One region of the Clostridium sardiniense genome, then DNA from elsewhere that is predicted to be linked to it. Evidence: predicted binding sites of a transcription regulator. Region 1 holds the regulator's gene; the other holds the start of a gene.
The links. The regulator NrdR, encoded in region 1, represses ribonucleotide reductase genes. The targets are predictions, from matches to a motif close to CACNANATNTNGTG.
Positions count from the first base shown of each region.

Region 2: nrdD (anaerobic ribonucleoside-triphosphate reductase) is a predicted target of NrdR. The motif match lies at 4,009-4,022, and genes of this name have one in related genera.

Region 1 is NZ_JAIKTU010000006.1:52,172-63,414, reverse strand. Features, by position in the region: gene K5V21_RS08530 (HAMP domain-containing sensor histidine kinase) at 1-770, opposite strand, end outside; gene K5V21_RS08525 (response regulator transcription factor) at 767-1,474, opposite strand; gene pgeF (peptidoglycan editing factor PgeF) at 1,490-2,224, opposite strand; gene K5V21_RS08515 (DUF4352 domain-containing protein) at 2,742-3,299, opposite strand; gene nrdR (transcriptional regulator NrdR) at 3,807-4,256, opposite strand; gene K5V21_RS08505 (YlmC/YmxH family sporulation protein) at 4,338-4,616, opposite strand; gene sigG (RNA polymerase sporulation sigma factor SigG) at 4,709-5,482, opposite strand; gene sigE (RNA polymerase sporulation sigma factor SigE) at 5,563-6,270, opposite strand; gene K5V21_RS08490 (sigma-E processing peptidase SpoIIGA) at 6,281-7,084, opposite strand; gene K5V21_RS08485 (SH3 domain-containing protein) at 7,444-9,846, opposite strand; gene ftsZ (cell division protein FtsZ) at 10,040-11,194, opposite strand; gene K5V21_RS08475 (cell division FtsA domain-containing protein) at 11,208-11,243, opposite strand, start outside.
Region 2 is NZ_JAIKTU010000008.1:151,065-162,307, reverse strand. Features, by position in the region: gene K5V21_RS11235 (aconitate hydratase) at 1-410, opposite strand, end outside; gene nifV (homocitrate synthase) at 424-1,587, opposite strand; gene nrdD (anaerobic ribonucleoside-triphosphate reductase) at 1,874-3,991, opposite strand; gene K5V21_RS11220 (DUF3048 domain-containing protein) at 4,241-5,251, shown strand; gene K5V21_RS11215 (DegV family protein) at 5,383-6,228, shown strand; gene K5V21_RS11210 (PadR family transcriptional regulator) at 6,235-6,687, shown strand; gene K5V21_RS11205 (hypothetical protein) at 6,775-6,975, shown strand; gene K5V21_RS11200 (ferredoxin) at 7,023-7,211, opposite strand; partial or broken gene K5V21_RS11195 (Mrp/NBP35 family ATP-binding protein) at 7,247-7,999, opposite strand; gene K5V21_RS11190 (hypothetical protein) at 8,073-8,912, opposite strand; gene K5V21_RS11185 (prolipoprotein diacylglyceryl transferase) at 8,921-9,673, opposite strand; gene K5V21_RS19825 (hypothetical protein) at 9,788-11,243, opposite strand, start outside.

The sequences.
Region 1 (11,243 bases):
TCATTATTATTATCTACAGCTATAACCCCACTTTGCATACAATTTAAAATAGACTCTAATCTATTTTGTTTATCTACTATTTCATTCATTTTACTTTGGAGTTGATCTGCCATATTATTAAATGTTTTTCCTAAATGCCCTAGTTCATCATTTGAACCCATATTAACTCTAGTTTGAAGATTTCCATTTGCAATTTTTGAAGTAACACTTTCTAGATGTTTAACAGGATCAACAATTATTCTTACAAGCTTAAGTGCTAATGCAACTGAAAGAATTAAAACTATAAATACTACTATAATATAATATTTCATATTTTCTGCGTAAAATATTTTCACTGTAGATTCAGGTACACTACTTCTTATTATAGTTCCATCACTAAGTTTTGTCGCACAATATATCATGTTTAATCCTAATGTTTCACTATACCTCTCTGAATACCCTACTCCACTTGAGCTCATTTTTGCTTTTTCTATTTCTTCTCTACCTAAATAATTATTACTAATATCGCTTATTGAGTCAAATGTTACTTTTCCATCTTTATTTATTATAGTAAATCTTATATCGGTTCCATTTATTTTAAAATTATTTAATTCAGCCTTCTCTAATCTTCCATTATCTATCCATTTAGCAGCAATATTGTTGTAATTTTTAAGTATATCTCTAGTATTTTGAATTTCTTGTATACTAGATAATGCCATAAAAGATGATGTTAATATTACTAAAGCGAATATAACCGTTATTATTACTGATGTTACTATTTTTTTCTTCATAACCCTTGCCCGTTAAACCTATATCCTACCCCTCTTATTGTTTCGATAAGTTTAGGATTTTTATCATCTTCTTCTACTTTCTTTCTCAAATATCGTATATGAACATCAACGGTTCTTGTTTCTCCAATATATTCGTATCCCCATATCTTATCTAAAAGTACCTCTCTTTTTAAAATTTTCCCTCTATTTTTGATAAGTATTTCAAGAAGTTCAAATTCCTTAAGAGTCATGTCTATTCTTTCTTTATTTATTAATACTTCATGTCTTTCAAAATCAATTTTAAGTCTTCCATTTTCATAATAATCTTCTTCTTGATTTGAATTAGTATGTATACTCCTTCTTAAAACTGCTTTGACTCTTGCAAGCAATTCTCTTATAGAAAACGGCTTTGTCATATAATCATCTGCTCCAAGTTCAAGCCCTAATATCTTATCTAACTCCTCACCTTTTGCAGTTAGCATTATTATAGCTGTATTATTTGTTTCTTTATTTTTCTTTATTTCTTTACATACATCATAACCATCCATCCCTGGTAACATAAGATCTAATAATACTAAATCTGGCTTTTCCTCTTTTGCAAGTTTAACTCCGTCTAATCCATTGTTTGCAGTAATAACTTCATATCCAGCATTTTTAATATTAAACTTTAATAATTCTAATATGTGTTCTTCATCATCAACTATTAATATTTTTTCTTGTGCCAAAACATTAATCCCCCTCTATTTTAATAGAACAAATGAAAATAATCTTCCATATGATCCATTTGATTTTCTATATGAATGTAATTTTACTTTATCTTCACAATAAGTGCATGAATCAAAATCATATATATTTTCTTCTAATATACCACTATCTATTACATCTTTTATAATGCACTCTTTTAAACTTAAATTTCTGCCATCAAATAAAATATCTTCTTTGATATTTTTTTCTTTTATAAATTTTTCTTTAAGCTCTTCTGATACTTCATAACAACATTTTCTTATATGAGCCCCTATATAAATTTTTGTATTTTTATGATTAACAGAATATAGATCAACCATTCTTTGTAGAGCTTTTTTTGTAATTGAATTAAAAGTTCCTTTCCAACCACTATGAACAGCGCCTATTACTCCATCTACTTCATTTACAATAATTACTGGTACACAGTCAGCAGTAAATACTCCAATTGCAATATTTCTCTTATTTGTTATTATTCCGTCCCCTTCATTCTCGATAAAATCTATTTCATCGTTATAGTTTAATACTATGTCTGAATGTATTTGATTTAGATAAATCACCTTATCTACATTAAAATCTTCTTTTATACTATTTATTGCATCTATTCCCTCATCTGTATTTCTATTAAAACTTCTCTCATCTTCAGCTGTTGAAAATATAACACTTGATTTATTATTTTCTAATAATAAAAAATCTTTTTTTATTTTAAAATTCTCTTTATGCATTCTATTCATAATAGTACCTCCATATCTTTTAATATTATTTTAACATTTACTACATCTATTATCTATTAAACTCATATTATTTTTACTTAACTTTAACTTAAAAAATATTTTAAATTTTCAATTGCTTATTATCTATATCATTCTAATAATTCTTCAATATCTTTTATCTTACTTTAATTTTTAAATTACTTCGTTAAAATGATTTATTTTATTATTTTATAATCATTTACGAGTATATTATTTAAGATTATATTCTTACTTCTAAAAATCTTTAAATAATATTTAATATAAAAAAACACTTTAATCCTAACTTTAGAATTAAAATGCCTTACACTTATCTTATTAGTATATTTTTTCTTATCACTTTTATTAGATTCTATTTGTATATTTTCTGTTTGTTATATTAGTACTTATAATTAAAATATTGATTATAGTAACTAGAAATCTAATCTCTTTTTTAATCTTTATACCTATTTTATTGTAATATAATAAAAGACTAGAAACATAATCTAGTCTTTTTATTTTACTAATTTAATTTAACTATTATTTGTCCGCTAGAAAGTAATGAACTATCAAATTGTAATTCAAGACCTTTTTCTCCTTTAGGAGCTTGAACAGCATATTCTCCAGTTATTTTTCTTCCAGGTGCAACTTTACCATCTAATTGTCCATTTTGATTTTCTGTAATCGCTTGCTTGCATTCTCTTCCATCTTTATCAACAACTTTGAACATTAAAATTGATGAAACTGTTTTTTCTTCGCTTGATATATTTTCAACTGTAACATCAACTTTTACAAATTCATTTCCATCTTCTGGTTTAATAATTTTCCCACCATTATCTACGCTAATTTTATTAACTTTTATTTTAAAATCTTTAACTTCTATAGTATCCCCTATTTTGAAGGTTTCCGTTTTATTGGCCTCTTCTTTTTTATTAGCATCTTCTTTTTGTCCTTGATTAGCTACCGGAGTATCTCCATTTTCAGCTGTATTTGATCCTGCTCCTATGGCACCTCCAACAACTACTACAATTATAATCCAGAACCACCATTTTTTAAAAATAGCTTTTTTTTCTTTTCCCATTAATAAATCCCCCTAAAAATATTAAAATACATTTTACCCTTTAATATCTATATAAATTGGTAATAATGCCATAATTAGAATATCATAGAGGTATTTTATCGTCAATTTACTAAAAGTACATTTTTTATTAATATATTATTCTTATTATTAACTAATTATTAATCTATTTATTTTCATTGAAAATTTGTTCTTATTATATAAATTAAACGTTTAAATTATTATATATTTATAATATATAAATTTATTAGAATATTTATATAAATTATCGTTATGAATCATCTAATATAGGTTTTCTTATTAAATTAGAATTTTGAAATTACATTTAGAACTTTAAATAGTAAATAATCTAAAATTTTTATAAAAAAGCTCTTACTAATAAAGTAGTTTAATTATTTTATTAGTGAAAGTATTTTATTTAAGGATATATTCTTAAATTTAAAAACTTTAAATAATATTTAATATAAAAAAGCACTTTAATCCTAAATTTAGAATTAAAATGCTTTACACTTATCTCATTAATCTATTTATTTCTTCCATAAAGGTATTAATATCTTTGAATTGCCTATAAACAGAAGCAAACCTTACATATGAAACCTCATCAATTTCTTTAAGTCTCTCCATAACCATTTCGCCTATGTAGTTTGATTGGACTTCTGTCATCATCTTATTTGATATTGTCTTTTCAATATCCTCTGCAATTTCTTCTATTTGCTTTCTAGAAATAGGTCTCTTTTGACATGCTATAATTAGTCCATTCACAATTTTTTCTTTATTGAAATTTTCTCTAGTTAAATCTTTTTTAATAACTAAAATTGGAATATCTTCTACCTTTTCATATGTTGTATATCTTTTATTACAATTTGAACATTCTCTTCTTCTTCTAATTGTGGTATTATCATCTGTTGATCTTGAATCAACTACCTTACTTTCTTGAAAAGAACAAAAAGGGCATTTCATAGATAGCTCCCACCTTTCTGTACATTTAATTACTTACTCTATATCGTTATTATACATATTTTTTCCTTTCCTGGCTAGATATTATCTGTAATTATTATCATCTCTTGAAACAATATTTAAATTTTCAGCTGATACTAGTATAACATCAATACCTATTTTCTCTATATTCTCCCAAGGAATCTCTATCTCCTCGCCTTTTCCAAACCATCCTTTATTCTCTCCTGGTATAATTAATGATTGTACTTTATCTTCTTCACAATCTAATTTTATGTCTACTATATATCCAAGCTTTCTTCCAGTGTTTACATCTATTATCTCCATATTTCTCATTGCATTAATTGAATGTAAATTTTCTTCCATTTAAACTCCCCCTTTACATTTTACATTTATATTCAAAAGTATAGTTATTTATTATTTATCTAAAGAAAAAGAACTCTTTAAGAGTTCTTTTTCTAAATATACTTCCTCATATGTTTTAGTGCTGTTTTCTCTAGTCTTGAAACTTGTGCCTGAGATATACCTATCTCATCTGCAACTTCCATCTGCGTTCTTCCTCTAAAAAACCTAAGATCCAATATTAACTTTTCTCTATCTGTTAATCTCTTCATAGCTTCATTTATTGAGATATTTTCTAACCAATTTTCATCAGTATTTTTAGAATCACTAATTTGATCCATAACATATATAGCATCTCCGCCATCGTGATATATTGGTTCAAATAAAGATACAGGATCTTGTATAGCATCTAATGCAAATACAACATCTTCTCTAGGTATCTCTAATTCTTTTGCTATTTGTGAGATATTTGGTTCCTTATTATTGTCTTTAACCAATTTATCTCTTACTAGTAATGCTTTATATGCTATATCTCTCAATGATCTACTAACCCTTATTGAATTATTATCTCTTAAATATCTTCTGATTTCTCCAATTATCATTGGAACTGCATAAGTTGAAAACTTAACATTTTGAGAAAGATCAAAATTATCAATAGCCTTCATAAGTCCTATGCATCCAACTTGAAATAAATCATCAACATTTTCTCCTCTATTATTAAATCTTTGAATTACACTTAACACTAATCTTAAATTTCCTTTTATAAATGCTTCTCTTGCACTATTATCTCCTGATTGCATCTTTAATAAAAGTTCTCTTTTTTCTTTTTCTTTAAGTATAGGAAGTTTCGCAGTATTTACTCCACATATTTCAACTTTATTAATGATCAATATCATCAACTCCTTTTGGAAGTAATATCATCACACTAAAAAGTATTTCCGCAAGATAATAGTTTTATACTACAGACAACCTAAACCATTTTGCTAATTTCTTTTTTTAATCTATTTATTATCTTTTTTTCTAATCTTGAAATATAAGATTGAGATATGCCTAAAAGATCTGCAACCTCTTTCTGAGTCTTTTCATTTGTCCCATTTAGACCAAATCTTAGTTTTACAATTTCCTTTTCTCTTTCGTTTAAATTTTTTAGTGCAATAAATAATAATTGCTTATCTACTTCATCTTCAATTAAATTATAGATTATATCATTTTCTGTACCTAAAATATCTGATAAAAGAAGTTCATTTCCATCCCAATCAATATTTAAAGGTTCATAAAATGATATTTCAGCCTTAATTTTATTATTTCTTCTTAGATGCATAAGTATTTCGTTTTCAATGCATCTAGATGCATATGTTGCAAGCTTTATCTTTTTTTCTGGATTAAAGGTATTTACAGCCTTAATAAGTCCAATAGTACCAACTGAAATTAAATCCTCTACATACACTCCTGTATTTTCAAATTTTCTAGCTATATACACAACAAGTCTCAAATTTCTTTCTATTAAAGTGCTCCTAACCTCTTCATCTCCATCATTTAATTTATTTACAAGATCTTCTTCTTCCTCTTTAGAAAGGGGTGGTGGAAGAGCATCACTTCCTCCTACATAATGAAGTTTCTTTCTAAATAAACCTAACTTTTCTAATATTCTATTTAATAAAATCTGAATTTTTATCATAATACCCTCCTTATATTACCCCTCTTGATAATAATGCATTAAACTCATTATCCCTACTTAAAGTATCTTTGCACGGACACAATATTGCATCTATTTCTCTAAAGGTCTCTCCACTTTTTTTAAGTTTTATATTGTTTACTTTAAATCCCTTTAAGCTTCCATTGTATCCAATAGCACTATAGGGAATATAGAATACGCCTTCATTTTTTATATCTAATGTATTTAGATAACCTTCTTCAACTAATATACAAGGCAAATTAGTAATTGGTTCTCTTAGTTCATTTCCAGAATCTAAGAATCCCTTTACCATAATAACCTTATCTTTAAGTGTTATCTCAATATCATAGAAGAAATCTCTTATTATATTTTTTTCTCTTATATAACTTGTAATTCTCTCTAGAGCTACAAAAAGAATAGCTACACAGATAATTAAATACTTCACCTTAAAATCATTTATCATAATACCATTCTTTATTGAATATTCATTAGTTATAACAGCTATTTTAAAACAAATCCCACTTAAAACACATGCTGATGCTATAAATGTTGCTCCACATTTTAGAGCATTTCCTATCTTTTTATTTATTAATGGAATATAAGCTAAGCTTAATGCAACAATAACTTGAAAAAGGTTATTAGATAGCCAATTTAACTCATTAAAAACCATTGTTAAGGTGTACAAAGCTCCTAAGGCTGCTGCAAATATACATTTTTTAAATGAATACATTTCTCTAAGTACTCTATAGGATATTGTTAGCAAAAATAAATTGACCAAAAAATTTTCAATTAATAATATATCTACATATATATCCACTTGATCAACCTCCTAATAAAATTATATAACTATATCTTTTAAAATTTTGTCATATTAATTGTTAAGAACAGTAGTTTTTAACTAATTTTTTTTACATATAATTACACTAAAACTTCTTTTAATTTTTTTATTACTTTTTATTGATATTTACATATATAATTCATCTATTTTTTTATACTTTTAACAAAAAAATAGAGACTTATATTTTTATATAAGTCTCTTATAGTTATTCTAAATTATTTTCCTTTAATATAGTAATTTAAAAATATATTTCTGATTATTTAAATATATTGCATTTGTTATTAAGCTCTAGTTTCTTCTTTAATTAATATAAATTAGGTAATTTTTTTAATTATATATTAATTAAATTTAGGTTTATCATAAACAAAGTCATTATTTCCTGTATATAAATTTTTCATTTCCTCCATTTGAGCTCCTATACTTTCCGCATACCATGGAGTTGTTGCATATTGATGCCATATTAAATCTGTATTAGGTATAAATCTCATTTTATATAATGTATTTTGCTTATACTTTGAACTATTTACATAATTATTTGATACAAAGCTAGCTGCTCCTTCAATAGCTTTGTCAACTGTTGTCCATCCATGATTATATGCATATGTTGTTCCAAGAATTAGTGCTCTATTTGGGAATACTTTCGAATTATCATATGCTCCTATACCAAATAAATTATATACAGTTACAGGTTTTGAAAGCTTAATCATTTCATATCCAATTAATTCACCCTTGCTATTATATTTTCCTTTATCAGGGTTAGCTATTTCTGTAATAGTAACACCTTTAGCTAACTTACTTTTTCCATAGCCTGTTTCATGTATTGATTGAGCAGCAAAATATATTGGATCAATATCAAATTTCTTTGCTGCATTAACAAATCCTTGCGCATGTCCTTTTAAAACACCAGCATCTTTGCTATTAAAGTAATTATTTAATCCACTTACACTAATATTTCTAAACTCATCTATTCTTAAGAATTGTGATTGATTGCTTGCTTTATTTGGATTTATATATTTTTCATAATAATTATAATCATAGGCTGGAACCCTTGATTGCTGTAATTTTATATATGAATCCATAGACATATGGTAATTAGTTGTCATAGAGGTTCCATTTTCAGGTTTATTACTATCATTGTTATTACTATTATTGTTATTATTATCTTCAGCTTCTGATTGAGATATCTCTTTTATAAATTCCTTTGCTGAATATCCAACTATACTACCACTTTTTATTTTATAGAAACTATTTTCTTCTCCTAAAATCTCAATAACATCACCATTTCTTAGATTTCCTAATATTTTAGAATTTGTATTTGCTTTTTCTCTTATTCTAAGTTCACTACTTACTTGTACTTTACCAAATTTTTTTATTACTTCTGGTTTCTCAGGTTTGTTATTTGAATTCTCTCCATTTGGATAGAATTTTACATAGTCTTGACTTATATAACCACTTAAACTTCCCTTTTTAATCTTATACCATGTTCCTTCTTTTCCTAAAACATCAAAAGTATCTCCATTTAATAAATAACCAGAAACTTCGTGATTTGTTCCTGGACCTTTTCTTACTCTTAAGTTACTTGTGATGTTTATAACCTTACCTGTTCCTTCAATCTTATCTGAAGGTTTATTATTATTATTATTGTTATTACTATTATTATTACTATTATTATTTCCGCTTTCACCTGTTACTTTTACATAATCTTCATGTACATAACCATAGCCATTTCCGTATTTTATTTTATACCATACTCCCGACTTTGATGCTATTTCAAGCTTGCTTCCATTTTTTAAGTACCCAAGAGTTTCTGAATTTGTTGATGCACTTTTTCTTACTCTTAAGCTAGAAGTTATGTTTATTACAGTTCCCTGCTTCATTGTTTCTACTGGTTTATTGTTATTATTATTGTTGTTATTACTATTATTATTATTTCCGCTTTCACCTGTTATTTTTACATAATCTTCATGTACATAACCATAGCCATTTCCGTATTTTATTTTATACCATACTCCCGACTTTGATGCTATTTCAAGCTTACTTCCATTTTTTAAGTACCCAAGAGTTTCTGAATTTGTTGATGCACTTTTTCTTACTCTTAAGCTAGAAGTTATGTTTATTACAGTTCCCTGCTTCATTGTTTCTACTGGTTTATTGTTATTATTATTATTATTACTAGTATTATTACTGCTACCCTGATTTATTACTTTTACATAGTCACCGTGTACGTAACCAACTTTTCCACTAACTTTAACCTTGTACCATGAACCCTCTTTTCCTAAGATATCAAATTTATCTCCATTTTTTAAATATCCTATAACTTGTCCACTAGTTGAAGCTGAACCTCTAAACCTTAAAGTAGATGTGATATTAATTACTTCTCCTTTTAAGCTGGTACTTATTGCATTATTATTACTATCTATCTCTTTTACATAATCTTTATGAATAAAACCTATCTTATTTTCATTTTTTATCTTATACCAAGATCCTTCTTTTCCTAGTATCTCAAAAGTTTGTCCATCTCTAAGATATCCTATAACGCTACTACTAGTACTTGGGTCTTTTCTTATTCTTAGATTAGTTTCAACATTTACCACTTTTCCTTTGTTTGAAGCTCTTTCAAGGCCAAAAGTACTAACATTATTTTTATGAGTATCTGCAAATGCTTTGGTGTTATTAAATATAAATGAACCTGTAGTTGCTGCTACAACCAACATCATGGTTGTTATTTGTTTCCTTTTCATACTAATCTCCCCATTTATAACATTATTTTTCTCGTTTACTAATATTCTTTTTAATTTTACCATATTTCTTTGTCTAATCAAAGATTCTAACCCTCTATTTTTTCTATTTTTTCATCTCTTATTAACCTTTTTGTAACCTTATTGTATAAAAAAACCTTGGAAATTAATTTCCAAGGTTTTAAAACTTCTTATATTAGTTTGACCTTCTTGGTCTTCTTAAAAATGTAGGTATAGATAAATCTTCTTCTGTATAAGTTATAGTTGAACTTACAGTTTCTTCAGAAGTTGTAGCTGCAACTTCCTCCTTAACCTCTTCAACCTTTTCTTCAACTTGTTGTTTTATTTGTGATTTAACTTCTACCTTAGCAGTTTCTTTTGGTGAAGCTCCTATTCCGTCTTCTTCAAAACCAGTTGCAATAACAGTTATTCTTATTTCGTCTTGTAATGTCTCATCTATAACTGCCCCGAAAATTATATTAGCATCTGCATCTGCTGCTTCTCTTACAACGTCTGCTGCTTCATATACTTCAAGTGCTCCAAGGTCTGCTCCACCTGTAAAGTTTAAGATAACGCCTGTTGCTCCTTCAATTGAAGTCTCAAGTAACGGTGATGCAATAGCTTCTTTAACAGCATCTGCTGCTCTATTATCACCATTTCCGTGTCCAACTCCCATATGTGCTAAACCTTTATTTAACATAACTGCCTTTATATCAGCAAAGTCGGCATTAACCACACCTGGAATAGTTATAAGGTCAGAAATTGCTTGCACACCTTGTCTTAAAACATCATCAGCCAATCTAAATGAATCTAGTAACGTTGTCTTTTTATCAGCCATAAATAATAATCTTTCATTTGGTATTATTACTAATGTATCAACTTTTTCTTTTAATTTAGCTATACCCATTTCAGCATGTCTCATTCTTCTCTTTCCTTCAAATGGGAAAGGTTTAGTTACAACACCTACTGTAAGTATTTCTAATGATTTAGCTATTTCAGCAACTACTGGCGCAGCTCCTGTTCCTGTTCCACCACCCATACCAGCAGTTATAAATACCATGTTTGCACCTTTAATAGCTGCTGTTATTTCTTCTCTGCTTTCTTCAGCTGCTTTTTGTCCTATTTCAGGATTAGCTCCTGCTCCTAGCCCTTTAGTAAGCTTTTCTCCGATTTGAATTTTTTGATTGGCATGTGATAACATAAGTGCTTGTTTATCTGTATTAATAGCTATAAATTCTACATTTTTTAATCCTTCAACTATCATTCTGTTTACAGCGTTGCTTCCTCCGCCTCCACAGCCTATTACCTTTATATTAGTTAATTCTTGCATATCCACTTCAAAATCTAACAAAACAATTCCTCCTTTAGAAAATATCCTCTAGTAAACTTCTTAATTTTCC
Region 2 (11,243 bases), on a different contig from region 1:
CCTCCAGCACCCATAGCAAGCATTCCTACTCCACCAGCCGTTGGCGTGTGACTATCAGATCCTATTAAAGTCTCCCCTGGTTTTGAAAATCTCTCTAAAAATACTTGATGGCATATCCCATTACCAGGCTTTGAAAAATACACCCCATATTTTGATGCAACAGTTTGAATAAATTTATGATCATCTGCATTTTCAAATCCTTGCTGTAACATATTATGATCAACAAAAGCCACAGATCTTTTTGTTTTAACAGTACCTATATCCATAGCCTCAAGTTGAAGGTATGCCATTGTTCCTGTTGAATCTTGTGTTAATGTTTGATCTATTTTTATACCAATAGATCCATTTTCCTCAATTATTCCACTAACTAGATGATTTCTTAAAATCTTAATTACTAAATTATCTCCCATTTATTTAAGCCCCCTAATTAACTCTTGCTTTTAAGGATTCTTTATAGTCTTTATAAAGCTTAACTAATTCTTTATCAAAAAGGCTTCTTTTAAGTCTTACTGATGTGGCACGTACAAGATTTAATATACCATCAGATTCATCTTGAGTAAGATCCATACCATACTCTTTAAACTTATTTATTATAGCTGCCTTTCCTGAATGTTTTCCTATTACTATTTGTCTTTCAAGACCTACAACATCAGGATCAAAAGCTTCATAATTCTTAGGATTTTTTATAGCTCCATCTGCGTGTATTCCTGATTCATGAGCAAACATATTATCTCCAACTATTGCTTTCCATGCAGGAAGTACTCTTCCTGATGCTCTTGATACATACTCTGAAACCTCTCTAAATTTCTTTGTATCTATATCTACATCATAATTAAATAGATATTTAAATGTCATTATTACCTCTTCAAGTGCTGCATTACCAGCTCTCTCCCCAAGACCATTTACAGTTACTCCAACATAACTTGCCCCAGCTTTTACTCCAGCCACCGCATTTGCTGTTGCCATTCCAAAATCATTATGGGTATGCATCTCTATATCAAAATTAGTTTTTTCATCTAGGTACTTTATATCTGTATAGATCTTAAACGGATCCATTATACCAACTGTATCGCAATACCTAAATCTATCTGCACCTGAGTTTTTTGCAGATTCAATGAATTTAACTAAAAAGTCTCTATCTGCCCTTGATGCATCTTCCCCGTTTACTGATACATAAAGACCACTTCTCTTTGCATACTCAACTGCCTTACACATATTCTCTATTACCCATTCTCTCGATGTCTTAAGCTTATGCTTTATATGAATATCTGATACAGATATTGAGATTGCAACTGCATCTACTCCACAATCAATTGATTGATCAATGTCTGAAGTTACAGCTCTATTCCATGCCATTATGCTACTTTTTAAATTTCTTTTCACTATTTTTTTTATAGCTTCTTTTTCATCACCACCCATTGTAGGAATGCCAACTTCTAATTGATCAATTCCTAAATCATTCAAAAGTTCTGCAATAGCTACTTTCTCATCATTTGCAAAAACAACTCCTGCGGTCTGCTCTCCATCTCTTAAGGTTGTATCTACAACATATATATGCTTTCCATTATCTAGCTTTCTAATAGTCATTTTATAGCCCCCTTTATATCAAATTCCCCAATATCCTAATTTTACCACAAGCCAACTTGCCGAACAAGTATTTTTGCAATTAATATAAATTCCCCATTCATTTTATAGCTATATTTTATATTTTTTTATTATTAATCGACTTTTTTTGCAAGTTTTTTTATATATTATTCATTTTAACTTTCAGGTCTATTTAAGTACCTTATTAACATACCTAATTTACATAATTTATTTACAAGTAAAAAAGGCCGCTATAATTAGTTTCCTATTATAGCGGCCTTTAATATTTCTAACATTCTTGATAGTGATTTAGTTTTGTTCCTGTATGAGTTACTCTATCTTGTCTTTCATGATATTTTCCTGGTCCAAATCTTTCATCTAAGCTTAGGTATCCAGTAACTCTTGAAACTCCTTGTATATCTGTACTTCCACAATTAGTGCAACTCTTTTCGTGATTTTGTAGGTAAGTTCCACAGTCCTTACAATATCTTATATGGAAGTTAATTCCCAAATAGCTGATGTTAGTTTTCTTATATGCAAAATTTAAGATATCCATTATAGCTTCACCTGATGGACAGTCATCAACTTCTAAGTAGCTTATATGACCACCATTACATAACTTATGGTATGGTGCTTCAATCTCTATCTTATTTTTTATTGAAATAGCACATCCAACCGGAACATGATAACTATTAGTATAATATTCTTTATCAGTTACGCCTTCAATGATTCCAAATACCTTTTGGTCTTGTTTTATAAATTTACCTGATAAGCCTTCTGCTGGTGTTGCATATGCACTCCAGTTAAGTTTTGTTTCTTCTGTTAATCTATCACAATAAGCTCTTAAATGCTCAATTATTCTTAAACCAAGTGCTCTAGCTTCTTCATCTTCGCCATGATGTTTACCAGTTAAAGCAACTAAAGTTTCAGCAAGTCCTATAAATCCAATTCCCCAAGTTCCTTGCTTTAATACTGGTTCAATTGAATCATCTGGTGATAATCCTTCTGCACCTTTCATTAAGTGCTGTCCTGCTACAAATGGTAGATCTTTAACTCTTAAATTCTTTAATACTCCATATCTATGCATTAAAGCCTCTTTTGCAAGATTTAATCTAGTATCAAATATTTCAAAGAATTTATCTATATTACCTTGTGCTTGTATTCCTATTCTAGGTAAGTTTATTGTAGTTGGTGCTATATTACCTCTACCTTTAACTCCTGGCTCTCCATTCACATTACTCATAAGGTATGTTCTACAACCCATTGTTGCTGGAGTTATGCCCATATCATAATATTTTTTATTGAAATCTGCATCTATATTCATAAATGTAGGATTCATCCTCTTAGCTGCTACTCTACAAGCTAATTCATATAAATAGAAGTATGGATCCTCTGTCTCTCTATTTACACCTTCTTTAACTCTAAAGATTATATTAGGGAATATTGGTTGCTCACCTTTTCCTAATCCCTTTTCATATTCTAATAGGAATATTTCACAAACTAATGCAGCATCTTCTGATTCAGGAATTCCAAGGTTTATTGAACTAAATGGAACCTGTGAACCCGCTCTTGAATGCATTGTGTTTAAGTTATATACAACTCCTTGCATTGCTTGATGTATTCTCTTTCTTAGTCTTTTTTCAGCTAATTCTTCTATTTTTTCTGCTGGTACTTCAAGCTCTTTTAATTCACTTATTATTTCTTCTCTTGTTGGTGCTACAAATACAGCCATATCATTATCAAAGTCTGGGTGTGATTGTCCTCCAAACATATCGTTTTGAGTTGATTGTAATAATATACATGATAATTCAGCTGCTGTTTCTATTCTTCTTGGAGCATTGATTGTTCCATATCCTGTATTGAATCCATTTTCTAATATTTCTCTAGTTGGTATATGAAGACAGTTAGTTGTTAGATTATAACTATCTAAATCATGATAGTAAAGATCTCCTATTTCATGACCTTTTGATAAATGCTTTGGCATTGAAGCTAAATTGTGCCACTTATTTGATTCTGATGCTATTCTTAATAATTTTGAACTAAAATTATTACCTACATTAGCATTATCTCTATCAGTTTCAACTCCAATTTTACTTATAGCTCTCATAAGATCTGATTTTATTTCTCTAACCTTAGTTCTTTCTTTTCTATAATTTTGGTATGCTAGAACTACATCATTAAGTTCTGAATCCTTTAATGCTTTTTCTACAAGATTTTGAACTTGCTCTACTGTAATTCTACTGTCTCCTGACATTTCTATATATTTGATAACTTTTTGAACGATATCCAAAGTCTTACTTGTCTTTAAATTTACGCCTATTTCTGCTGCCGCACTCTTTATAGCGTTACCAATTTTTTCGGCATTGAATTCTACCTCTCTACCGTCCCTTTTTACAACATATAGCATTTAAACTACCCCCATTACACAATATATAGTACCGTTTTTTCGTACCGTATTATTATACTTCAAAAGATATTCTAGTGCAATTACATTTTATTTTTAAATTTTTAGATATAATTCTCTCTATGTCTATTTATCTCTCTTTTTTGGTTTTTATTGTACTTTTGCTATTAAAATAATTTTTATATTAGGCATGATTTCTCCTAAACCATTAATATATATTAAGTAGAAAGCATTTAATTTTAGGAGGAATTTATGAGAAAAAAAATATTATTATCTATACTTTTAATTTTTGTTATTTCATCATTAGTATCCTGCAATTCGTTAGAATCTATGCAACCAGATTCCGAAACTACAGAATCTATTTCTAAAGAAACAGAACAAATATATAAATATCCATTTACAGGACTTGAAACTAAAGAAAATCCTGAAGATAAAATCCCATATATGGTCGTTGTTGAAAATTCAAAAGCTGCAAGACCACAAAGCGGTTTATCATTTGCTGATATAGTATATGAAACATCTGCTGAAGGTGGTATTCCAAGGTTTATAGCAGTGTATCATAGTAATACAGCTAATAAAATTGGTCCTGTTAGAAGCATTAGACCCTACTTTTTGACCATATCTAAAGAATATGCACTTCCTATAGCTCATTGTGGTGGATCTAAAGAGGCTCTTAATGAAGTAAAAAAAGATAATTCTATTATGAGTCTTAATGAAATGACTAACGGGAAATATTATAATAGAGATAAAAATAGAAAAGCCCCTCATAATCTGTATACTTCTAGTGAGAATATAATACAAGCTACAAAAGATAAGAAGTACAACCTAAAAGCAGAGTCATCATTAAAGTTTGATAAAGAATTTTTCAATAAAAATGATTTAAGAGAAGCTTTAAACATAACTGTTAAACCAAATAACATATATGAGACTTCTTATGCATTCGAAAACGGCGTTTATACTAAATTAATGGATGGCAAAATTGCTAAGGACGCTTTAACAAATTCTCCATTAACATTTACTAATATAGTTATTCAAAAGACTGATATAACTCTCCAAACTGATAACTCTCATCTAGATATTGACTTGGTTAACAGTGGAGAGGGTTATGTATTCTCTAACGGAAAAGTACTAGATATAAAATGGTCTAAAGATTCAGAATATGGTGATACTAAGCTTTATGATTTAGATGGAAAAGAAATATCTTTATCAGAAGGTAATACTATATGGAATATAGTAGACTCTCAATCTGTGATCACATATTAATCAATAAAAAAAGAAATTATTTACAATAATTTCTTTTTTTATTGCTAAACTATATCAGCAGTGATATAGTTTATATTATCATAAGTGATAAAGATTTCATAATTACAATCTAAAATTAGGAGGAATCATTAATGCAAAAAATCGCTATTTTAACTGATAGTGGATCAGATTTAACATTAGAAGAATTAAGAGAGAATAACCTAGAATTTGCGCCATTTAAAATTATATATTCATATGGTGAATTTGAAGATAAAATAGATTTAAGTCCTCAAGAAGTTTACGATTCTTTAGAGAAAGAAATTCCAAAAACATCACTACCTAGTACAGCTAGAATTGAAAATATTCTGAATAAATTAGAGGATGAAGGCTATACTCATTTAATTGCAGTAACAATTTCAAGTGGACTTTCAGGTACTGGAAACGCAATACGACTTGCTCTTGAAGATCACCCGAAATTAATTTCTTATGTATATGATACTAAGATACTTAGTATGGCAGAAGGTGCTTTAGTATTAAATACTGCCAAAATGGTTAAAGAAGGTCTAAGCTTTGAGGAAATTATTGAGAAACTTCCAAAGCTTAGAGAAAAAACTTATGGATACTTTACTATAAGTACATTAGAGTATTTAAAAAAAGGTGGCAGAATAGGAAAAGTAGCAGGTACAATAGGTGAAATTTTAAACTTAAAACCTATTATTTCTGTTGATCAAGAAGGTGTTTATTACACTTACGCAAAAGTACGTGGTAGAAAACAATCAATGAATAGAATATATAAGATAGCAAAAGAGCATCTTGAAAAGTCAAAGTGTAAAATTTGGGTTCTAAACGGAGGAAGTTCTAGTGAAGAATTTGACTCTTTATACAAATTAATTTCAGGGCTTGATAATATAGAATCAATAGCTCCTGCAACAATCGGACCAGCTCTTGGTGTACACACTGGCCCTGGCTTATTAGGAGTTGTAGTTCAAGAGGTGTAATAACTGATGAATAATTTAAATTTCTCTAATTCAAATGATATAAGGGCTGAGGAAAAGCGTCTTTATGAAGAGTATAAAAAGAAGGTTTCTGAACTTAAAAAAGTAAAAAAAGAAAATGATGCAGTAGGTCAAGTTTTTACTAAAGGACTTTTACCGATTTACGTCCTTCATATACTCAATATAGGACCAACTACAGGCAATTATATATCTCATGATATAGGAGAGCGTACAAAGGGCAAATGGGTTCCTAGTACCGGTGGTATATACCCTTTATTAAAAAGCTTAGAAAAAGATGGTCTTGTTATTGGTACTTGGGATGATCCTAAGAAAAAGTTTAGAAAAATTTACTCCCTTACACCAGATGGAAAAAAAGAATATTTAAGGAAAAAACATCTACTTAAATCTAAAATCGAAGAGGCTTTAGAAGTATTTAAAATTATATACAATGATATTTATTAAAGGCGCTAACATATGTTAGCGCCTAATTTTGTATAGATATTGCTAATTTTGATAACACTAACTAATAAACAATAAGGAGGTTAGTGTATGCATGGACAAATAATCGATATAAACGGTCTAGAAGCATTTGTTGAACTTGATGGCGGTAGTCTAGTTTCTGTACCTACTCATCAATTATCTGGTGCCTCTATAGGTGATAGTATTTATTTATCTAATTCTATTTCACCCAATAATCATAATTTATCCGAATGTAATGTAAACCCATTTATGAATGATTTCTTTCAATAAAAATAGCAAGCTTAAATTTAAGCTTGCTATTTTTATTAATTACTTAATTATTCTACTTCGATGGCATTAACTGGACAGCTCTCTTCGCCTTCTTTAGCTCCATCTTCATGTTCTGATGGTACATCTCCTTCGATAGCTACTGCCTTTCCATCATCATCCATTGAGAATACATCTGGGCAAATTGAAGGACATAATCCACATCCTATGCAAGTATCCTTATCTACATGTGCTTTCATATTAAGTTACTCCTCTCTTTTATAGAGAGTATATCTTAGTATAACCCTTCAAAAATTAATGAGTACAGAGGATTATCTAATACATACTCCTCAGCTCTACCTTCCTCTAAAGCTTCTGTAAGCTCTAAATTGATTGGAAGTTCTCCTAAAAGTGGTAACCCAAGATATTCAGCATGCTCTTCAGCTGACTTTTTACTAAATACTCTTAACTTCTTATCGCATCCATCACAAACTATATAAGCCATATTCTCTACGACTCCTCTTATAGGTACCCCTACCTTTTGAGCCATTTTAACCACTTTTTTAACTATCATTGAAACCATATCTTGTGGTGTAGAAATTATTATTAGCTCTTTTAAATGGAAATCATTCATAACTGTAAGTGCTATATCACCTGTACCTGGTGGCATATCTATTAATAGATAATCTAACTCCTCCCACTCAGTATCAAAGTACATTTGATTTAATACACCAGTTATAACTGGACCTCTCCATATAACTGGATCGTCCTCTACATCTGTTAAAAGATTCATTGACATTACCTTTATTCCACTCTTAGTAGTAGCTGGGATGAACTTTATATTTTGTTCATCTAATGATATTATTTGCGCTCTTTCATTATTTATACCAAAAAATCTTGGCATTGATGGTCCTGTTATATCAGCATCTAAAACTCCTACTTTATATCCCTTTTTTCTAAGCATAGTTGCCATAATTCCAGTTACTGTTGATTTACCAACTCCACCTTTACCACTTATAACACCAATTACATTTCTTATCTTTCCGTATCTAGGTTTCTTTTTAAACTCTCCTATAGGTGTACCTTTAGTTTTTAATTCATTCATTCCTTCTCCTCCTCGCTTACCAATTTTCTGGCTTCTTTCCATCTTTACCAACTGTTATTTCCCACTTCTTAAATTCATAATGTCCTACAACATAATACTTTTCATAAACATTATCGACTTTATTATCTATAGTAATAATTGTTCTAAATGTATCACTGTCATATCCTTTATTTTGAACTGTTACAATAACATTATAATCTTCTGCATTATTCTTTATAATTTCGGCTCCTGGAATAATTTTTTGAAGTTCATTTTGGAACCCTTGTAATTCAACTGAGAATAAGTATTTAACACAATCTAGATCTCCAAGTATATCTATCCCAACTTTATGTTTTCCATCTCCTAATTGATCTTTATTCATTTTTAATACATCCATTATTGTTCCATAATAAATTGAATTAAAATCTCTAGGTCTTCTTATAAATGATAAGTTGTTTATTATTGTTTGATCTAAATTCTTAGGAACCTTATATGATTTTTCTCCATCATAAAAGTTCCCTTTGCCGCTTTCATCTACTCCAACAACATACTCATATTTTTTTATTTCATCTCCACAGTGAATCTCAAATATGTAATCTGGATCTAAGGAACTCTTCTCTGACTCTGGATTACCAGCTGCTAAAGTATTGTATATCTCATCAATGGCTTTTGGATCAGTAACTTTAAACCTAAAACCACTATCTCTAGTGCTTTCAATTGTAATTTCATCTACCTTATTTGTTTTCATATAGTCAAAATCATTATTTCTAAATCCAAGTTTAACCATAATATCATTTACTGGTGCACATCCAACCATAGATGATCCAATAATAAGCATAATGCCAAGCATTAATAGTTTAGTTATTCTTTTTTTCATAAACCTGCTTACCTCTCCTTTTTTAGTTTATCTAAATTGTATACTACAATTCCAAGTATTAATGTAAAAATAGCTATAAATTGAGATGTACTTAAAATCCAAACATTACCTCTAGGATCATTTCTAAAAAACTCAATAAAAAATCTACCTATACTATATATTATTACATATAAAGCAAACACTCTTCCATCTTTGCTATTTTTCCTGCTATACCAGAGCAATATTCCAGCTAATATAAAATCAAAGCCTGAACTAAAAAGCTGTGTTGGAAGTAAACTCACTCCACTTGGAGCTAATGAATCTTGTGGAAATGTACTCCCTATAGGAAGTGTAGTCTCTCTTCCATAGCAACATCCCGCTAAAAAGCATCCAATTCTTCCAAATCCTTGAGCTAATGCAACTCCAGGGGCTGCAAAATCTAATATTCTTAATGAATTAAATTTATTTTTTCTACAATATAAATATAAACCTAATGCACCACCCATTATAGCTCCATATATAACAAATCCATTTCCAAAGTTTAAAAGAATTGACGGATCATTAATTATGTTATTTAATTCTGTTAATATAAATAGGAATTTTCCACCTAAGATCCCTGATATAACTGTTACTATTATTAAATTTAATAATTTATCTTCATTATATCCAGCATTCCTTGCTCTCCTTATGAATAATGTAGCCGCTACAATTATCCCTATAGCTATCATGAGCCCGTAGCTATAAACCTTAAAATCCCCTATTTGAAATAATACTAATCTCATATGCCCTCCCAAACCTTATATAAGTAATTAGGAGAAGCATATGCTTCTCCTAATTATATCTAAATTATAATACTTTAACTTATCATTGGCAAACAATTGTATATTACGATTTTATTACTTTGAAGGTACTACAACTGTTGAATTTTTGTAATCATAGAACATTAACCAGAATCCATTACGATCACACTCTCTCTTGCACCATGTTACAAAGCCCGATTTTCCACAATAAGGTTGTTCTTCTCTATCTCTTTTTCCTGGAATTGCATAAACTAAGTACTTTAAGTTACCTTTTGAATCACATTTATATCCCATCATAAAGTAACCATATTTCTTGATATATGGATAATAGTTTAACATTGGATAATATATAATTGAATATTTATTATAATCTTTTGAATTACACATATCTTCTATATCACGTACAGGAATTTTAAACCACTTACAGTAAGATATTTCTTTAAAGCCACCTTTTACTTCTTCAAATTCTTTTACTAAATTCTCAAAGAAGTTTCCAACTCCACCTCTTAAACTAAAATCATAAGGATCTATTTTTTGTTCTTCTATTCTTCTTTCATACTCTTCAAAATTATTTGCTAAGTCATCTCTACCACAATAGTACTTATTATCTCTAATCTCATCATCAATGTTATAGTCTTCATTATGGTAATCTTTGATTTCATAATCCTTAATATCATTTTCTTCTAAAGTATAATCTTCATCTCTATCATGCATCTTTCCACAATGCATCTTATCTCCGTGCATCTTTCCACAATGCATCTTATCATCATACATCTTTTCTCCATGCATCATTCCACAATGCATCTTATCATCATACATCTTTTCTCCATGCATCATTCCACAATGCATCTTATCGTCATGCATCTTTTCTCCATGCATCATTTCACAATGCATCTTATCATCATACATCTTTTCTCCGTGCATCTTTCCACAATGCATCTTCTTATCATGTTTTTTGTAACTTTTCTTACCCGAGCAATATTTTTTATGACCTCTAATCTCATCATCAATGCTGTAATTCTCATTATCATGGTCTTCATCATGATGCTCTTGAATTTCACCATTATGCTCTTGAATTTCATCATCTCTAATATCATTCTCGTTTATAGTATCATCTTCATCTATATCCCTTTTCTTATCATCACACTTATGTTTATGATCATCCTTATCATGAGACTTCTTTTCTTCATGCATCTTTTCACAATACATCCCGTCCTCATGCTTCTTTTCATATTTTTTCTCTTCGCACTTCTTATCTTTATCTTTTTTACTTTCGTATTTTTTAACATCATCTTTCTTGTAGTACTCTTTTGACTTTGTACTACCACTCTTATCATAACAGTTTACTACTTTCATCTTCTTCCAGCCATCATCGATCTTTTCTCCGTTCATAAAACCATACATTGAAAAGTCTAAGTTTCCACTTTTCTTTTTACATATGCCAGCTCCTGAAATCTTATCGTATCCTAAGCTTAGACCCGCTATATTATCAGAATAGTACTCAATACAAGCCTCTCCCTTACCAACTTCATTGACAGTTAGTGGTCCCATG